DNA from 3 places in the Janthinobacterium sp. Mn2066 genome. Region 1 is predicted to be linked to each of the others. Evidence: predicted binding sites of a transcription regulator. Region 1 holds the regulator's gene; each other region holds the start of a gene.
What was found. Region 1 encodes HrcA, which represses chaperone genes, less so after heat shock. Its sites were predicted from a motif close to TTAGCACTCNNNNNNNNNGAGTGCTAA; they were not measured.
Positions count from the first base shown of each region.

Region 1 (5,571 bases):
CTTTTCGCGGCCAGTTCCAGCAGTTTCAAGGTGACGTTAACACCCACGCTCATGTTCGGCGCGAACATGATGGCGGTTTTTTCGGCGGCGGCGGCAATCGCTGCCTTGCCTGCCGCATCGAAACCGGTGGTGCCGATGATCATCTTGATACCATGTTCGGCGCAGTAGGCCAGATGCTGCAACGTGCCTTCCGGGCGCGTGAAATCGATCAGGTAATCGGCGTTGGCCAGGCCCTTGGCCAGATCCGATTCGATCAGCACGCCAGCAGGTTTGCCCAGGAAGGCAGCGGCGTCCTGGCCTACGGCTGGCGAGGCGGCGATATCGAGCGCGCCGGCCAGCACGGCGTCGGGCGCATTGCCCACCGCTTCGATCAGGATATGGCCCATGCGGCCACTGGCGCCGGCGATTGCAATTTTCAATTGAGTCATGTTGTTTCTCTTGCTGCTACTTATTTGGTGGGCTCAGCGGCCGGCGTCGCCGCAGGTGCAGGGGCTGCTTCCGGCGCCGGTGCAGGGGCCGGCACTGCATCAGGCTTGCTCACTGGAATACCAGGTGCGGCATCGGCTGGCACCGGCACGGCGCTAGGCGCCACGGGCGACGGCGCGACGGCGGCCGGCGCATCGGCCTTGGCGACCTTGGCGAACGGCGATGGGCCAGCGATACGGTCGATGTATTCTTTCTCGGTCGGCAAATTGCCGCCTTCGAAGCGCGCTACCTTGCCATCCTTGTCAAAGTACACGACCACGCGGCTGCTGGTGGTTTCGCCATTGCCCTTGGCCAGGCGGAAAGGGTAATCCCAGCGGTCGGCATGGAAGATATCGGTCAGCAGCGAAGTGCCGAGGATGAAGCGGACCTGGTCGCGCGTCATGCCGACCTTCAGCTGCGCCAGCATTTCTTCAGAAACAAAGTTGCCTTGCTGAATCACTGGGCGGTAGGGCGAGAAAAACCACATGAATTTCTGCAGCGGCGTAATGGTGGTTGTTTGCGCGCCACTATCAGGCACGACTTCCTTGCCTTCCTTGAGGGTAACAGCAGGCTTTTCGCCCAGAATGCCACGGCTGGCACAGCCAGACATTGTCAATGCAACACAGACCATGCCTGCCACGACTGGTGCTCGAAATGAAATACGGTGCCAGGGAGATGGCAATACAGCCGGTGTTACGCGCATAAATGACCTCAATTTGATGAACAAAACGCCAGGAGTGACCGGCCCGCCAAAAAATGCATATTTTGGCACTCCCCGCTAAAACGCTATATGATAAAGCACCTGACCCACATACGAGCAACAAACATGAGTAACAATCCTAGTGATCTCAAGGCAAGCGGCCTGAAAGCGACCCTGCCAAGGCTGAAGATACTCGATATCTTCCAGAGTAGCCCGGTACGCCACCTGACAGCAGAAGACGTCTACAAGATTCTGCTGGCCGACAATATGGATGTCGGTTTGGCAACTGTCTACCGTGTCCTGACCCAGTTCGAACAGGCTGGCTTGCTTAACCGCAACCATTTTGAAACCGGCAAGGCGATTTTCGAGCTCAACGAAGGTTCCCACCACGACCACCTGGTCTGTCTGGACTGTGGCCGCGTGGAAGAATTCTTCGACGAAGAAATCGAAATCCGCCAGCAAAAAGTCGCCGAAGAGCGCGGCTTTAAAATCGCCGAACATGCTTTGGCCATTTACGGCAACTGCATCAAGACGGCTTGCCCCCATAAAGCAGCCTGACGCATGCCGGCCGTTCCCGCAAGGGCGCGGCCGGCGCAGTACTGATCTCGCTCAATGATGGCTAAGCGCGTTGGATAACAGCTTGGCCGTGATATCGACAATCGGAATCACCCGTTCATACGCCATGCGCGTCGGGCCGATCACGCCCAGGGTGCCCACGATCTTGCCGTTGACTTCATACGGCGCCGTCACCACGCTCATTTCATCCATCGGCACCAGGTTCGATTCGCCGCCGATAAAAATCTGCACGCCCGTCGCCTTGCTCGATACGTCCAGCAACTGCATCAAGCCCGTCTTTTGCTCGAACATATCGAACATCTGGCGCAGCGAATGCATGTTCGATGACAGATCGCTCACGCTGAGCAAGTTGCGCTCGCCCGAGATCACCATGTCATCGCTATGGTCGGCCATCACTTCACTGCCCGCCTCGACGGCCGCCTGCATCAGGCAGCCCATGTCGTCGCGCAACTGGCGCAACTCGCTTTGCAGGCGCACGCGCACCATGTCGAACGACAGGCCGCCATAATTCTGGTTGATATAGTTGGCCGATTGCACCAGTTGCGCCGGCGTATAGTCCGCCTCCGTCAACAGCAGGCGGTTTTGCACGTCGCCGCCCGGCCCGACGATGACGAGCAGGATGCGTTTTTCGGACAAGCGCAAAAATTCTATCTGCTGGAACACCGATTCACGGCGCGGGCTGAGCACCACGCCGGCAAATTGCGACAGCGACGACAACATCTGCGCCGCATTGGCGATGGTTTTTTGCGGCGTCTGCAATTGCAGGCGCGACTCCACCAGATGTTCGTCCAGGTGCTTGACGGTCAGCAAAGTGTCGACAAAGATGCGATAGCCGCGCGGCGTGGGAATGCGGCCGGCCGAGGTATGCGGGCTGGACACATAGCCGAGCTCTTCCAGATCCGCCATGATATTGCGGATGGTCGCCGGCGACAGATCCAGGCCGGAAATCTTCGACAAGGCGCGCGAACCGACCGGCAGGCCGTCGGCGATGTATCGCTCGACCAGGGCTTTCAGCAGTGTTTGGGCACGGTTATCGAGTTGCATGATGTTGTTTATTTAAACAATGTTCTGGTACGCAAGGGCAGCTTGATGCGCCCTGAAGTAGCTATTATGCACGTTCGCCCGGCCTGCGGTCATCAATCTTCCAATTGCCCCTGTAGCCAGAACAGCAATTCGTCAAAGTTGGCGCAAATCGCGTCGGGCTGCACCCCGGCGGCCAGATGGGCGTCGCTACCGCGGCGATTCATCCAGACGGCGCGCATGCCGGCATTCTGGGCACCCGTGACATCGAAATACAGATCGTCCCCCACATACACGGCCTCGTGCGGCGCCACACCCAGCGCTTCACAGCCCGCCAGGAAGATCGTGGCGTCGGGCTTGGGCACGCCAAAGTCGGCGGCGGCGATCGATATCCTGAAATGCTGCGCCAGGCCGATAATATCAAGATCGGCATTGCCGTTCGAGATGGAACCGACCAGCAAACGCTGCTGCAGCCAGGCCAGGCCAGGCAACACGTCGTCATAGGGCGTGACCTGGTTGCGGGCAGCCATGAAATGCCGGAGCGCCGCCTCGATCAAGGCCGGATCTTCACCGGCCGCCGCGAAGGCCGAGCGCAAGCCGGCGCGCCGCACCTCGATCAGATTGCCATGCAGCTGCGGCTGCGCCTCCAGCAAGACCAGCCGCTGCTGGCGCATGGCCTCGATGGAAAATTGCTGCGCCACCTTGGGCGCGTGGGCAGTCAGCCAATCGTGTAGCACGACTTCCGCCGCCGCGATCACGGGCGCGATGGGCCACAGCGTATCATCGAGGTCGAACAGGATGGCCTTCGGCGGTACGACAGTTTTTTTATTAGCAACGGACATCAGATATCGAATCATTCACAAAAAGTGCCGCACGCAATCGCACGGCTTATGGTTATTGTCGCATTGATCGGGGCTGACGGCATGCTTGCGTGCTTGACAAATGGGGGTGAAATCGGCAGCCACACACGCTTTGACGCGAAAAATTGTTACAGGGAGATACAAGGCGAGATCAATCGGCTTGCCAGATAGACTAAAATAGGCGCCATTCCAATACGGCGCCAGCGTCCGTGTTGCGCTACCCTACTTAATTCGTTTTGGAGAATGTATGAAAAATTTGTACCTGCGCTCGATGCTGGCGGCGGCTTGCGCCGTCACTCTGGCAGCCTGTGGCGGCGGCGGCGGCAATCTGTATCTGACCGGCAGCGTCACCGGCCTGGCAAAAGATGGACTGATTCTCCAGAATGGCAGCGAATCGCTGCCGATTACCTCGGGTTCCACCACTTTCACCTTTAACACCCTGCTCAATACCGACGACAGCTATAACATCACCATCAAGCAGCAGCCTACGGGCGCCGTTTGCACGGTCATCGATGGCAGCGGCAAGGCATCGGCGTATAGCGTCGGCCTGGCCAGCATCAGTTGCCTCACCAACCAATATACCCTGGGCGGCACCATCACCGGCCTGACCGCCGATGGCCTGGTGCTGGTCAACGGCTCCGGCAAGAGCAGCCCGCTGGCCGGCAGCACCACCTTTGTCTTTGGCAGCACCGTCGGCGATGGTTCCCCGTACAACGTGAACGTGCTGACCAATCCACCGGGACTGACTTGCACTATCAGCAACCCAGTCGGCACCATGGGTTCAAGCAACAACACCAGTCTCGTGGTTGGCTGCACGCCGAATTAAGCCTGGCACTGGCATCCTTATTTAATTGGAGAAATACATGAAGTCATTCAGCCTGCGCCCTTACATTGCGCTGCTCATTACCGTCGGCCTCGCCGCTTGCGGCGGCAAAGCGACCTACGACGTCAGCGGTACGATTACCGGCTTGAGCAACAGCGGCCTGGTGCTGGCCAACGGCAGCGATACGCTCAGCGTGCCTGCCGGCGCCACCACCTTCACCTTTGCCAACAAGATCGATTACGGCGCATCCTATAACATCGTGGTGCAAACCCCGCCTGCGCACATGAATTGCACCGTTTCAGGCGGTTCGGACACGGCTGGCCACTACGTCAGCATCCAGGCCATCGTCAATTGCCAGCAAAATACCTATACCGTGGGTGGCACGATCACCGGCCTGACCGTCGATGGCCTGGTACTGTCCAACGGCAGCAATAGCAGCCCGCTGACCGTATCGAAAAATCCAGGCGCCGATCCGCTGGCCTTTACCATGCCAACCGCGGTGGCCGATGGCACCTCGTTCGGTATCAGCGTCACCACCAGCCCGGCCGGCCTGGTGTGCTCGGTATTGACGGATCCAGCAACCGGCTTGTCCACCGGCGTGGGCATCATGGGTTCGGCAGCAGTCACGTCCGTCAAGATTGCCTGCAACCCGGCAAGCTAATGCAAGGAGCAAGGGGCAGCACAGGCGCTGCCCCTTACATCACCAAAATAGATAACTGATATTTGAAAGATAAATTGGAGTTATATGTGGCAATGCAACATAATGCATCTGTCTCCTCCAACTCTTCCAAGAATTGGATTTAGCCCGCTTTTACCAGCGGGCTTTTTTTTGCCTGAAATAATCAGGACTGCTTCACATCAGGCTTGAGCATGTGCACGATGCTGGAAAAATCCTGCTGCGCATAACCGGACTGGGCGTGCATCTGATACAACTGGCGCACCAGACCGCCCAAGGGAGTCGCCGCATTGACGGACAAGGCCGACTGCTGGGCCAGCCCCAGGTCTTTCAGCATCAGCGCCGTGCCGAAGCCGCCGCTGTAATTGCGCGAAGCGGGCGTGCCGTCCATCACGCCAGGCCAGGGGTTGTACACTTCCAGGGTCCAGTTGCGGCCCGAACTCTTGGCCAT
Region 1 covers NZ_JBMOUF010000003.1:133,810-139,380, reverse strand. Annotated here, with positions in the region: gene dapB (4-hydroxy-tetrahydrodipicolinate reductase) at 1-428, opposite strand, end outside; gene ACL9RI_RS06940 (outer membrane protein assembly factor BamE) at 449-1,096, opposite strand; gene fur (ferric iron uptake transcriptional regulator) at 1,292-1,723, shown strand; gene hrcA (heat-inducible transcriptional repressor HrcA) at 1,775-2,785, opposite strand; gene ACL9RI_RS06925 (HAD family hydrolase) at 2,878-3,603, opposite strand; gene ACL9RI_RS06920 (hypothetical protein) at 3,869-4,447, shown strand; gene ACL9RI_RS06915 (hypothetical protein) at 4,485-5,105, shown strand; gene mmsB (3-hydroxyisobutyrate dehydrogenase) at 5,287-5,571, opposite strand, start outside.

Region 2 (5,571 bases), on a different contig from region 1:
AGGCGCTCTCCTGGCGCCATGCCGATGAATTGCGGCGCCGGCTACGCGGCGCCATGATTACTGCGTAGAATGGCTGTTTTGAAAATCAGGAAACAACCATGAAAAAAACCGACCTGGCCAAAAGCGATGCCAAGAAATTGATGGGAAAGATGCATGTTCCCGGCGCTGGCGCCTTCGGCAAGGAAGCGGCGGTCGTCGACCGCCGCGAGCAGCGCAAGCGCGACCAGGCCCTGGGCCTGGTGCCATTCGCTGTCAAGCTCAACAGCGAGCTGGTGTTGCAATTGCAAAACCTGGCCAAGGAGCGCGGCGTGGACTTGAATCAAGCCGTCGCTGAGGTGTTGACCAAGGGCCTCGCTGCAGCATAGCTGCAAGAAATATTGGCCTGTTGCTAAATATCGAAGAACAATGGAAAAGGCGCCTTGCGGCGCCTTTTTTACTGCGGCTTTGCTGCGTTGTTACATATACGCGGCCAGCGCGCCCTTCATTTTTTTCAATGCCGCCACTTCGATCTGGCGGATGCGTTCGGCCGATACGCCGAACTCTTCCGCCAGCGTATGCAAGGTGGCGCCCGAACCGTCGTCGTTGGCCAGCCAGCGCGCTTCGATGATGCGGCGCGAACGGTCATCGAGCTTGCCCAGCGCTGTTTCCAGGCCTTCCGATTGCAAACGCGTTACTTGTTCCGCTTCCAGTACCTTGGTCGGTTCGCTTTGCTCCGACGACAGGTAGGCGATCGGCGAAAACTTGTCATCTTCATCGTCGCTCGGCGATTCCAGCGCGATGTCGCGGCCGCTCAGGCGGGTTTCCATCTCGATCACTTCTTCGCGTTTCACATCGAGCAGCTTGGCCAGCGCATCGATCTGTTTCGGCGTCATCGCGTCCAGGCCCGTCTTGTGGCTGCGCAGATTGAAGAACAGCTTGCGCTGGGCTTTCGTCGTCGCCACTTTGACCAGGCGCCAGTTTTTCAGGATGTACTCATGCATCTCGGCTTTCACCCAGTGCATGGCGTACGACACCAGGCGCACGCCCTGGTTCGGGTCGAAACGCTTGACGGCTTTCATCAAACCAATATTGCCTTCCTGAATCAGGTCGGCGTGCGGCAAGCCATAACCGAGGTAGCCGCGGGCAATCGACACCACCAGGCGCAGATGCGACAGCACCAGCTCCTGGGCGGCACCCAGATCATTTTTTTCGCGCAGGCGCGTGGCCAGCGAGATTTCTTCTTCGTGGGTCAACATGGGCAGACGGTTCACGGCCGAAATATAGGCATCGATATTGCCCAGATTGCCGGTAAAACCGAGGCCCAGTGCATTACTCTTGCTCGGAACCAGTGCGGACATCGTCGTCATGTTTACTCCTCGTAGTCTTGCTTCGTTCCCTGTGGCCATGTGTTGTACATGGCGCCATTGTGTGTTCTGTCAGTTGCTGTATCTGATCGTGATGCTCTTGTTCTTGGCAGATGGCGCCACCATCTGATCTTGGTGGCATGACTGTTCTGCTAACGGTATGCCATATATTAGCACTCTCTGGTGATGAGTGCCAATCGGCTCCTCTAATCACCCTGATAGCCTAAATACTATGGCCCTGTGATACTTGATAATGAGACCACATGGCCCCTGCAAGCCCCAGCCTGGGCCGTTGTTGCATATGCCAGACACTTTTTGATGAAGCCAGTCTACGGGACTTGCCTGAAGCGAACCTTAAGAATACTTGCTAAATATCAAGTGAATTTATGGCAATGGATGGGGAGTATGGAGAGAGAAGGGCGGCGCCGGTAGTGCCGCCCTGTACAACAGATTTACAATGCCTAACAAAACCGTAGCGAGCGGATGAGAGTTGTGGCTGAGAAGCGGAGCCGTGCTTGCACGGGGCCGCCGAGGTAGTGAGCATCGCAGGCCGCAAATCTCGACGCGCAGAAGGTTTTGATAGGCGTTCTTAATTGACGCGCGCCAGGTGGCGCTGCACGCACAGGAAGGCGCCAATCAGGCCCAGGCCGGCGCTCATTGCCAGCAAGGCCGCCATCGGCAGCGGCGCCAGCGGCACCAGCTGGAATTCCGACGCATACAGGCGGGCAAACTCGGCAATCGCCGTATTCAATGGCCGCAAGGCCAGTGCCACGGCGCCCAGCGCCAGCACGCCTGCGCACAAGCCCAGCAGGGCGCCCGTGTAATAAAACGGCCGGTGGATGAACGTGTCGGTGGCGCCAATCAGCTTGGAGACGCTGATTTCATCGCGCTGCGTCATCACTTGCAGGCGAATGGTATTGAACACCACGGCAATCACGGCCGCACCCAGGGTAATGGCCAGCAACAGCAGCACCAGGCGCAGCACGCCCAGCAGGGCGGCAAGGCGCTTGACCCAGGCCGAATCGACTTGCACCGATTCCACACCGGGCAACTGGCGCAATTGTTCCGCTACCGCATCGACGTCTTGCGCTTCAGTGGCGCTGTTAAAAGCGTCCAGCTTCAGCACATAGCTGTCAGGCAAGGGATTGTCGCCCAGGGTATTCAAGACATCGGCCAGGCCGTTCTTGCTTTTCAGCGAGTCCAGCGCATCTTCGCGGGGGATGAAGACGATCTTGGCTTTCTTGTTACCCTGCACGATCTTGCGGATCTCGCCCGCCAGGCCCTTGGCCTGTTCACGTGGCGTATCGATTTTCAGGAACACGCTCATTTCCGGATCGACCGACATCTGTTCCGACATCGGGCGTACATTGTCGAGCATGGTCAAGCCGGCGAACGGCAGCGACAGGGCGATGGCCACCACGAACACGTTCAGCAAAAAGCCGCCCGGCGACTTGCGCAAATGAATCAGCGCCGAGCCCAGCGCAAAGCGGTGTTGACGGAACCAGCCTCTCATGGCGATTCTCCTTCCACGTTGCCGAAACCGGGGGCAAAGTTGGGATCGGGCGGCGCGAACACGGGGGCTTGCGTGGCTTTTTCGATGGAAATCAATTGACCGTTTTTCAGGTGGATCACGCGCGCGGCGGCGTCCAGCATCTGTTCATCGTGGCTGGAAATGAGGCAAGTTACCCCCACCGAATGAAAGGCTTTCAGGGCGTCGAGCACCTTGTCGGCGGCGGCGCGGTCCAGGTTGGCGGTCGGTTCGTCGGCCAGGATGATTTGTGGCCGGTTGACGATGGCGCGCGCGATCGAGACGCGCTGCTGTTCGCCGCCGGACAGCGACAGCGGGCGCGCCAGGGCGCGGTCCAGCAGGCCGACCTTGTCGAGCGCGGCGCGGGCGCGTTGCTCTGCAGCGACCTTGTGCGCGCCGACCACCAGCAGCGGCAACATGACGTTGGCCAGGATGGAGCGGTCGTTCAGCAGTTTTTGTTGCTGGAAGATCAGGCCCAGGTTACGGCGCAGGAAAGGTACGCCAGCCGGCTTGAGCTTGCCGATATCCTGGCCGTTGACGATCAGCTTGCCCGAGGTAGGGCGTTCCATGGCGGCGATCATTTTCAGCAGGGTGGACTTGCCGGCGCCCGAAGGCCCCGCTAAAAATACCAGCTCGCCTTTGGCAATGCTCAGCGAAATGTCGCTGAGCGCCACTGCGTCGGGGGAATATTGCTTTGAGACGTGCTGAAATTCAATCATGTAGGCTTATCCGAGCAGCGCTTCGACAAATTCGGCAGCCACGAAGGGCTGCAAGTCTTCAATTTTTTCACCGATGCCGATGAAATACACGGGCACGGGACGCACGCGGGCAATCGCCGCCAGCACGCCGCCCTTGGCGGTACCGTCCAGCTTGGTGATCACCAGGCCGCTCAACTGCAATGCATCATCGAAGGCCTTCACTTGCGTCAACGCATTCTGGCCTGTGTTGCCGTCGATGACAAGCAGGGTTTCGTGCGGTGCGCCATCCATGCCCTTGCCGATCACGCGCTTGATTTTCTTCAATTCTTCCATCAGGTGCAACTGGGTCGGCAGGCGGCCGGCCGTGTCGACCATCACCACGTCGATGCCGCGCGCTTTCGCCGATTGCACCGAGTCGTAGGCGACGGCGGCCGGATCGCCCGATTCCTGCGAGATCACGGTGACGTTATTGCGCTCGCCCCAGACCATCAATTGCTCGCGGGCAGCGGCGCGGAAGGTGTCGCCCGCAGCCAGCAAGACGGATTGGTTATTCGACTGCATATGCTTGGCCAGCTTGCCGATGGTGGTGGTCTTGCCGGCGCCGTTGACGCCGGAAATCATCATCACCAAGGGTTTGTGGCGACCCAGCTCGAAGCGCTTTTCCAGCGGGATCAACAGTTCGATCAGCAGCGCCTTCAAGGCGGCCTTGACCTGGGCTGCATCGAGCAGCTTGTCTTCCTTGACCTTTTTCTTCAAGGCCGTGAGCAGATAGTCGGTGGCGTCGATGCCGGCGTCGGACATCAGCAGCGCCGCTTCCAGCTCTTCATACAGCGCATCGTCGATCTTCGCGCCCACGAACAGCACCGACAAGGTGGACGAGGTCTTCGACAGGCCCGCTTTCAGGCGCGCCATCCACGATTTTTTCTCCGGCTCGACCGCAATGATCGCGGGTACAAGCTCGGCCGGGGCGCCGCTCAGGCTGGCGGCGGAAGGTGGGCTGGGCGGTGTGGCGGCAGGCGGCGGCGCGGGCACAGCGGCGGGCGCAGCTTCAGGGGCTACAGGTTTTTTCTTGAAGAAACTAAACATGGATAGATGGTGGCGGGTGCTTACGCTAGGCCCGGCGGCGCCGGACACTTTGACTGGCTATTCTACCAGAGCGCGCAGCGGCCTACCTTCTTTACTGTTTGATTAGCAACATTGCACGCTCCCTTCCTGCGCGTCGACCCAGTCGCTGAATAAATAGCTGAATCCGATTGAAAGTTGCCTGCGTATAAGTTTGTGAACTCCCGGAACACGTATTGACATAGGTCAATAATTATCTGACTATTAACTATCAATGCAGCCTATCTTGTCCGGGACCAACATGACACAGGTGCTTATATGAAAATCGCGGTCGTCGGAGCGGGAATTGCAGGGCTGTCATGTGCGTATCGCCTGGCGCAAGAAGGCCAGGATGTCACCTTGTATGAAGCGGGTGATTATTTTGGCGGTCACAGCCACACGGTCGATGTCACCCTCGATGGCGTCACGCATGGCGTCGATACGGGTTTCCTGGTGTTTAACCACGCCACCTATCCTAACCTGGTGCAGCTGTTCGACGAGCTTGGCGTCGAGGCGGCCGACAGCGACATGTCGTTTTCCGTCAAGATGCCTTTGGGCAGCGCACCGGGGGCGCGCGTGCTGGAATGGGCGGGCGCCAATCTCGATACCGTGTTTGCCCAGCGCAGCAACCTGCTGCGGCCCGCTTTCCTGCGCATGTTGCGCGACATTTTACGCTTCAACCGCCAGGCCAGCGCGATTGCCACGGCGCAGCTGCCGGCGCCCGCCATCAGCCTCGGCGATTTTCTCGACCTGCATGGCTATGGCAGCGAATTTCGCCACTGGTACTTGCTGCCGATGGCTGCCTGCATCTGGTCTTGTCCGGCGCGCCAGATGCTGGCCTTCCCGCTGGCCACTTTCATCCGCTTTTGCCATAACCACGGCTTGCTGCAAGTCAATGACC
Region 2 covers NZ_JBMOUF010000010.1:58,953-64,523, reverse strand. Annotated here, with positions in the region: gene ACL9RI_RS19670 (hypothetical protein) at 99-365, shown strand; gene rpoH (RNA polymerase sigma factor RpoH) at 456-1,346, opposite strand; gene ftsX (permease-like cell division protein FtsX) at 1,933-2,856, opposite strand; gene ACL9RI_RS19655 (cell division ATP-binding protein FtsE) at 2,853-3,590, opposite strand; gene ftsY (signal recognition particle-docking protein FtsY) at 3,597-4,655, opposite strand; gene ACL9RI_RS19645 (NAD(P)/FAD-dependent oxidoreductase) at 4,950-5,571, shown strand, end outside.
Region 2: the regulator HrcA is predicted to act here: its motif matches at 1,514-1,540, upstream of rpoH (RNA polymerase sigma factor RpoH).

Region 3 (5,571 bases), on a different contig from region 1:
AAACCGATTCCCTATGTTGCAGCAGGCTTCGCCCTGGCCGGACTGCTGGCCGTGATGGCCAGCCGCGAAAAATAGACCCGGTGGCGTCAGGCTGCATTCGAAGAGCGTGGCGCCGATTAATTTAGCTTGACTTGAATTAACACATCAGACAGGAAAAAATGAACAAGATAACCGTATTGGGCCTGGGCGCGATGGGATCGCGCATGGCCAAACAATTGATCAACGCTGGACACTGCCTGACGGTCTGGAACCGCACGCCTGAGGCCGCGCAGCAATTACGCAGTCTGGGAGCCAGGCAAGCATTGTCACCGCGCGAGGCCGCCGTTGGCGCCGAGTTCGTCATCGCCATGCTGCGCGACGACGATGTATCGCGGCAGGTATGGCTGGATGAAGAAACGGGGGCACTGGCCGGCATGGCGGCCGGCGCCGTGGCAATAGAAAGTTCCACGCTGACACCCGAATGGGTACGCCAGCTGGGCGCCCATGCGCAACAGCGTGGCGTCGACCTGCTGGAAGCGCCCGTATCGGGCTCGCGCGCACAAGCCGATGCCGGCCAGCTTGCCTATCTGGCCGCAGGCGATGCCGCAGTGCTGGAACGCAGCCAGCCACTGTTGCAAGTCATGGGTTCGAGCGTGCATCATATTGGCCAATGGGGCGATGGCGCGTTGGCCAAGCTGGCGACCAACGCCATGCTGGGCATCCAGGTGACGGCGCTGGCCGAAATTATCGGCCTGCTCTCGCGCAGCGGCATCGACGTTGCCCAGGTGATGGCGGCCATGGCCAGCACGTCCGTCTGGGCGCCAGTGGCGTCCTATTTATCCAATACTATGCTGACAGCCAACTTTGCCCCGCAGTTTCCCGTGCATCTGATCGAAAAAGACTTTGGCTATATCTTGCGAGAAGCAGGTTCTACCGAGCAAGCACCCACCATCGCCGCGGCGCATGCAGTGTTCCTGGCCGCCATCGCCAATGGCAGCGGGCAGGAAAACATGACCAGCGTGGCCAAGTTGTTCATGCAGCCGCAGCAGGCAGACAGCTAAACTTTCAATGTCTCCGTAATCACCTTCCATTGCGCCGGCGTCACCGGCGTGATGGACAGACGGCTGCCCTTCTTCAGTAGCAGCATATCTTCCAGCGCCGTCATCTGGCGCATCTCGGCCAGTGGCAGCAGCACCGTCTTTTTCACGCCCCGCACATCGACGCTGATCCAGCGCGGCTGTTCCTGCGTGGCTTTCGGGTCGAAATACTTGCCGCCCTCTTCAAACTGGCTGTGATCGGGGTAAGCCGTGCTGGCTACTTCGGCGATACCGGCCACACCGGGCTGCGGGCAGCTGGAGTGGTAGAACAGCACGCCATCGCCTAATTTCATGCCGTCGCGCATGAAGTTGCGGGCCTGGTAGTTGCGCACGCCAAACCACGGCAAGGTATGTTTGGGCGCCGCTATCAAATCATCGATGCTGACCTCGTCCGGTTCCGATTTCATCAACCAGTATTGTTTCATGCGTGCTCCCGTATCAAAGCAACAGACGTAAAAAAACGGCTGCGCATCCATGCTGCAACCGTTTTCAGTTGTATTTCAAGGTTATTTCAATTCGGCCCCGCCTGTGCCGCTGTGCCGGCATCCCGAACCAAACGGTTCAAGGTGGTCACGTTAGTTCAATTTCGGGTTCGTCGAACGAGCGACGCTCACTCCCATCAAACAAAATTCGCAACCGATGCGCATAAATGGTTCAAGGAATATATGGCAATCGCGAACACCGCAGGGTAGGACGAAGTTTACTCCTTTGATCGCGCATCGCAAAGACAATTCGTAGCAATTCGTACGCGGCTGGCTTAAAAAAGATTTTCCTGGGGCGTCAGCGCGGTATCGAGCACCGTATGCATGGCGGCGATCTTTTGCTTGACTTCCAGTATAGACAACTCCGACAACGGACCTTGCGGTGACTTGACGGACAGGAATTCAGCGGCCACGCCCAGGGCGGCCAGCACGGCGATGCGGTCATTGCCCTTGACCTTGCCCGCGTCGCGGATGGCCTTCATCTTGCTGTCGAGGTAAATCGCCGCTTCACGCAGCGCGCGCTCTTCGCCGTCGGCGCACAGCATGCTGTAGGCCTGGCCCATGATATTGACATCGACACGCGGCATTACGCTTCCTTCCCGTTCTCGGCAATATGGTTTTCCGCTTCCGAGGCGGCTTGCTCCAGGCCGGCCTGCACCAGTTCAGGGATTTTTTCCAGCAAGGCTTCCACCCGCTCCTGCGCCTCGCGCATGCGCTGCACATACATGGCGTTGTCAGCGGACAAGGCAATATTGTCCTTGCGCAGTTGCGCGTTTTCACGACGCAGCGCATGGGTCATTTCGGCCAGCAAGCCGATTTTGTCGGATAATTCGTTGAATTCGGAAATCATCCCGCCACTATAGGGCGGACGCTCCATGGGCGTCAATCGAATCACACCGCTGTCACACATATTTACATCAATACAGTGCTGTTGTCGTGAAAGAACGGTTTTCCAGACCCCGCAGCGGCAGCCCGGCAGCCACCACGGGTAAGCCACTGCTTACTTCTTATGGTTCACGCGGCATCACTTTTCATGTCCTGGCACGATGTCAAAAGTGTGCGTGCGATTCTCGCAGGAGCGGCGCTGCAAGGTTTGCGTACCACCCTTGCCATCCAATATCATCGTCAGGTCGCGGCAGGTGTGGTAACTCCCCGGCTTGGCGCCCGTGTTCGATGGCGCCAGGCTCACTTTCAGGGGCACGGGATTGCCCAGGCCCTGGTTGCTCCAGCTACTGGCCACACCTTCCTCATTGTCGCGCAAGACGGTTTCGGCCGCCTCGAGCAGCGCCTGTTTCTCCTTCTCGTTCAGCTTGGCCACCGTGATATCGGACAAAAACGGTGGATAAGCCACGGGCGCCGCATCCTTGCCCTGCACATCCCAGCGTCCGCTATCTTGCGAACAGGTACGGCGGCTCAGGTCCTGCGTCTTGCCAGCGGCCGTGACGATGAATTTCAGGTCGCGGCAGGCGTGCGCCTGCAGGCTATGTTCGGTCAAGCCGGAGTTGCCGAAGTTATACGTCACCGTCACCAGATGGGCCTTGTCGCTGCCGCCGCCGTTACTCCAAACATGGGCTTCTTGATCGTCATCGTCCTTGTTCAAGTCGTTGAATAAATCGTTGAGCAACATTTCCTTTTCCAGCGGCGTCAGGCTGGCGATCGTCAGCTCGTCGAGGATGGTCGCCGTTTGCGCACTGGCCGTGCCCATGCAGGCCAGGCCGATCACGGCGCCGCCCAGCAAGCGCGAGATTACGGGAGAAAAGATCGCTGTTGTTGGTTTCTTTTTCATAATAATTTTGATGTTTGATATGCAATCGCAATCATCTTAGCAAATTTAATAGCCAAAATACTGCAAGCCATCCGTACAGGAACGGGCCCCGGCCATCGCCCATGCTACAGTCGCGTTTGCTGCTGACGCCCGGGAAAGAGGCTTGCGTCAGCGCAAACCCCGTGCAAATGCAGGCTGCACGTAGCGTTTAAGCATATACCCATTCGGAATAAGCTCTTGAATAAGACCCCTACCGTCCCTATAATTGGCACTCGTTAGTAGAGAGTGCTAACAAACTCTTTCCTAGTAATCCTCAAGCAATGCTGGTGTTTGCTCAGCGAACGGCAAGCTACGCGACTGGTGGGCGACGCCATGACGCGAGACCGCAAGACGCCAGGCAACATCAATATGGCATGAGGCTTACTGAACGGTTGCAGCTGTTGTTTCAATGGCAGTCAACTGAAAGCAGGCCTGGCTTCGTGCCGGGCTGGTTTTACCACTAAGCAATACTTATCCATTGAACTTTAAGGAGTTTTGTATGAATCTGCGCCCATTGAACGATCGCGTTATCGTCAAACGCCTCGACCAGGAAACCAAGACTGCGTCCGGCCTCATCATCCCTGATGCAGCTGCTGAAAAACCGGATCAAGGCGAAGTCCTTGCCGTAGGCAATGGCAAGATTCTCGACGACGGCAAAGTCCGTCCTCTGGATGTCAAAGTAGGCGACCGCGTCCTGTTCGGCAAATACGCTGGCCAAACCGTCAAAGTTGACGGCGATGAGCTGCTGGTTATGCGCGAAGAAGACATCATGGCGATCGTCGTCAAGTAATTGTTTCCACGTTGTAGACATCTACATCCTGAAATTTCTGGAGAATTAACATGGCAGCTAAAGAAGTAGTTTTCGGCGACGCAGCGCGCGCCAAAATGGTTGAAGGCGTCAACATCCTCGCCAACGCAGTCAAAGTTACCCTGGGCCCTAAAGGCCGTAACGTGGTACTGGAGCGCTCGTTCGGCGCCCCTACCGTGACCAAGGATGGCGTGTCGGTTGCGAAAGAAGTCGAACTGAAAGACAAGCTCATGAACATGGGCGCGCAAATGGTCAAGGAAGTAGCTTCCCGCACCAGCGACAATGCCGGCGACGGCACCACCACCGCCACCGTGCTGGCACAAGCCATCGTGCGCGAAGGCATGAAGTTCGTTGCCGCCGGCATGAACCCGATGGACCTGAAACGCGGCATCGACAAGGCAGTTGCTGCCACCGTGGAAGAACTGGCGAAAATCGCCCGTCCTTGCACCACCACCAAAGAAATCGCCCAAGTCGGTTCGATTTCGGCCAACTCGGATGCATCGATCGGCGAGCGTATCGCTGAAGCGATGGAAAAAGTCGGCAAAGAAGGCGTGATCACCGTGGAAGACGGCAAATCGCTGAACGACGAACTCGATATCGTTGAAGGTATGCAATTCGACCGTGGCTACCTGTCGCCATACTTCATCAACAACCAAGAGAAACAAGTTGCCGTCCTGGACAGCCCATTCGTGCTGCTGTGCGACAAGAAAATCTCGAACATCCGTGACCTGCTGCCGGTACTGGAACAAGTCGCCAAAGCTGGCCGTCCACTGCTGATCATCGCAGAAGACATCGAAGGCGAAGCGCTGGCTACCCTGGTTGTGAACAACATCCGCGGCATCCTGAAAACCTGCGCAGTGAAAGCACCAGGCTTCGGCGACCGCCGCAAAGCCATGCTGGAAGACATCGCTGTCCTGACCGGCGGCCAGGTGATCGCTGAAGAAGTCGGCCTGACCCTGGAAAAAGTAACCCTGGCCGAACTGGGCCAGGCGAAACGCATCGAAGTGGGCAAGGAAAACACCATCGTCATCGATGGTGCCGGCGAAGCTGCCTCGATCGAAGCACGCGTGAAACAAGTACGCGTACAGATCGAAGAAGCGACCTCGGACTACGACCGTGAAAAACTGCAAGAGCGCGTCGCCAAACTGGCTGGCGGCGTTGCCGTGATCAAGGTTGGCGCAGCCACCGAAGTCGAAATGAAAGAGAAAAAAGCCCGCGTTGAAGATGCACTGCACGCTACCCGCGCTGCCGTGGAAGAAGGCATCGTGCCAGGCGGCGGCGTAGCCCTGCTGCGCGCACGCGCCAACATCTCGATCAAAGGCGACAACGCCGACCAGGACGCCGGTATCAAGATCGTCCTGCGCGCAATGGAAGAGCCACTGCGCATGATCGTGCAAAACG
Region 3 covers NZ_JBMOUF010000001.1:434,452-440,022, reverse strand. Annotated here, with positions in the region: gene ACL9RI_RS01870 (MFS transporter) at 1-75, shown strand, start outside; gene ACL9RI_RS01865 (NAD(P)-dependent oxidoreductase) at 159-1,040, shown strand; gene ACL9RI_RS01860 (EVE domain-containing protein) at 1,037-1,501, opposite strand; RNA gene ssrS (6S RNA) at 1,592-1,769, opposite strand; gene ACL9RI_RS01850 (cell division protein ZapA) at 1,834-2,145, opposite strand; gene ACL9RI_RS01845 (DUF904 domain-containing protein) at 2,145-2,435, opposite strand; gene ACL9RI_RS01840 (hypothetical protein) at 2,583-3,344, opposite strand; gene groES (co-chaperone GroES) at 3,862-4,152, shown strand; gene groL (chaperonin GroEL) at 4,203-5,571, shown strand, end outside.
Region 3: the regulator HrcA is predicted to act here: its motif matches at 3,589-3,615, upstream of groES (co-chaperone GroES).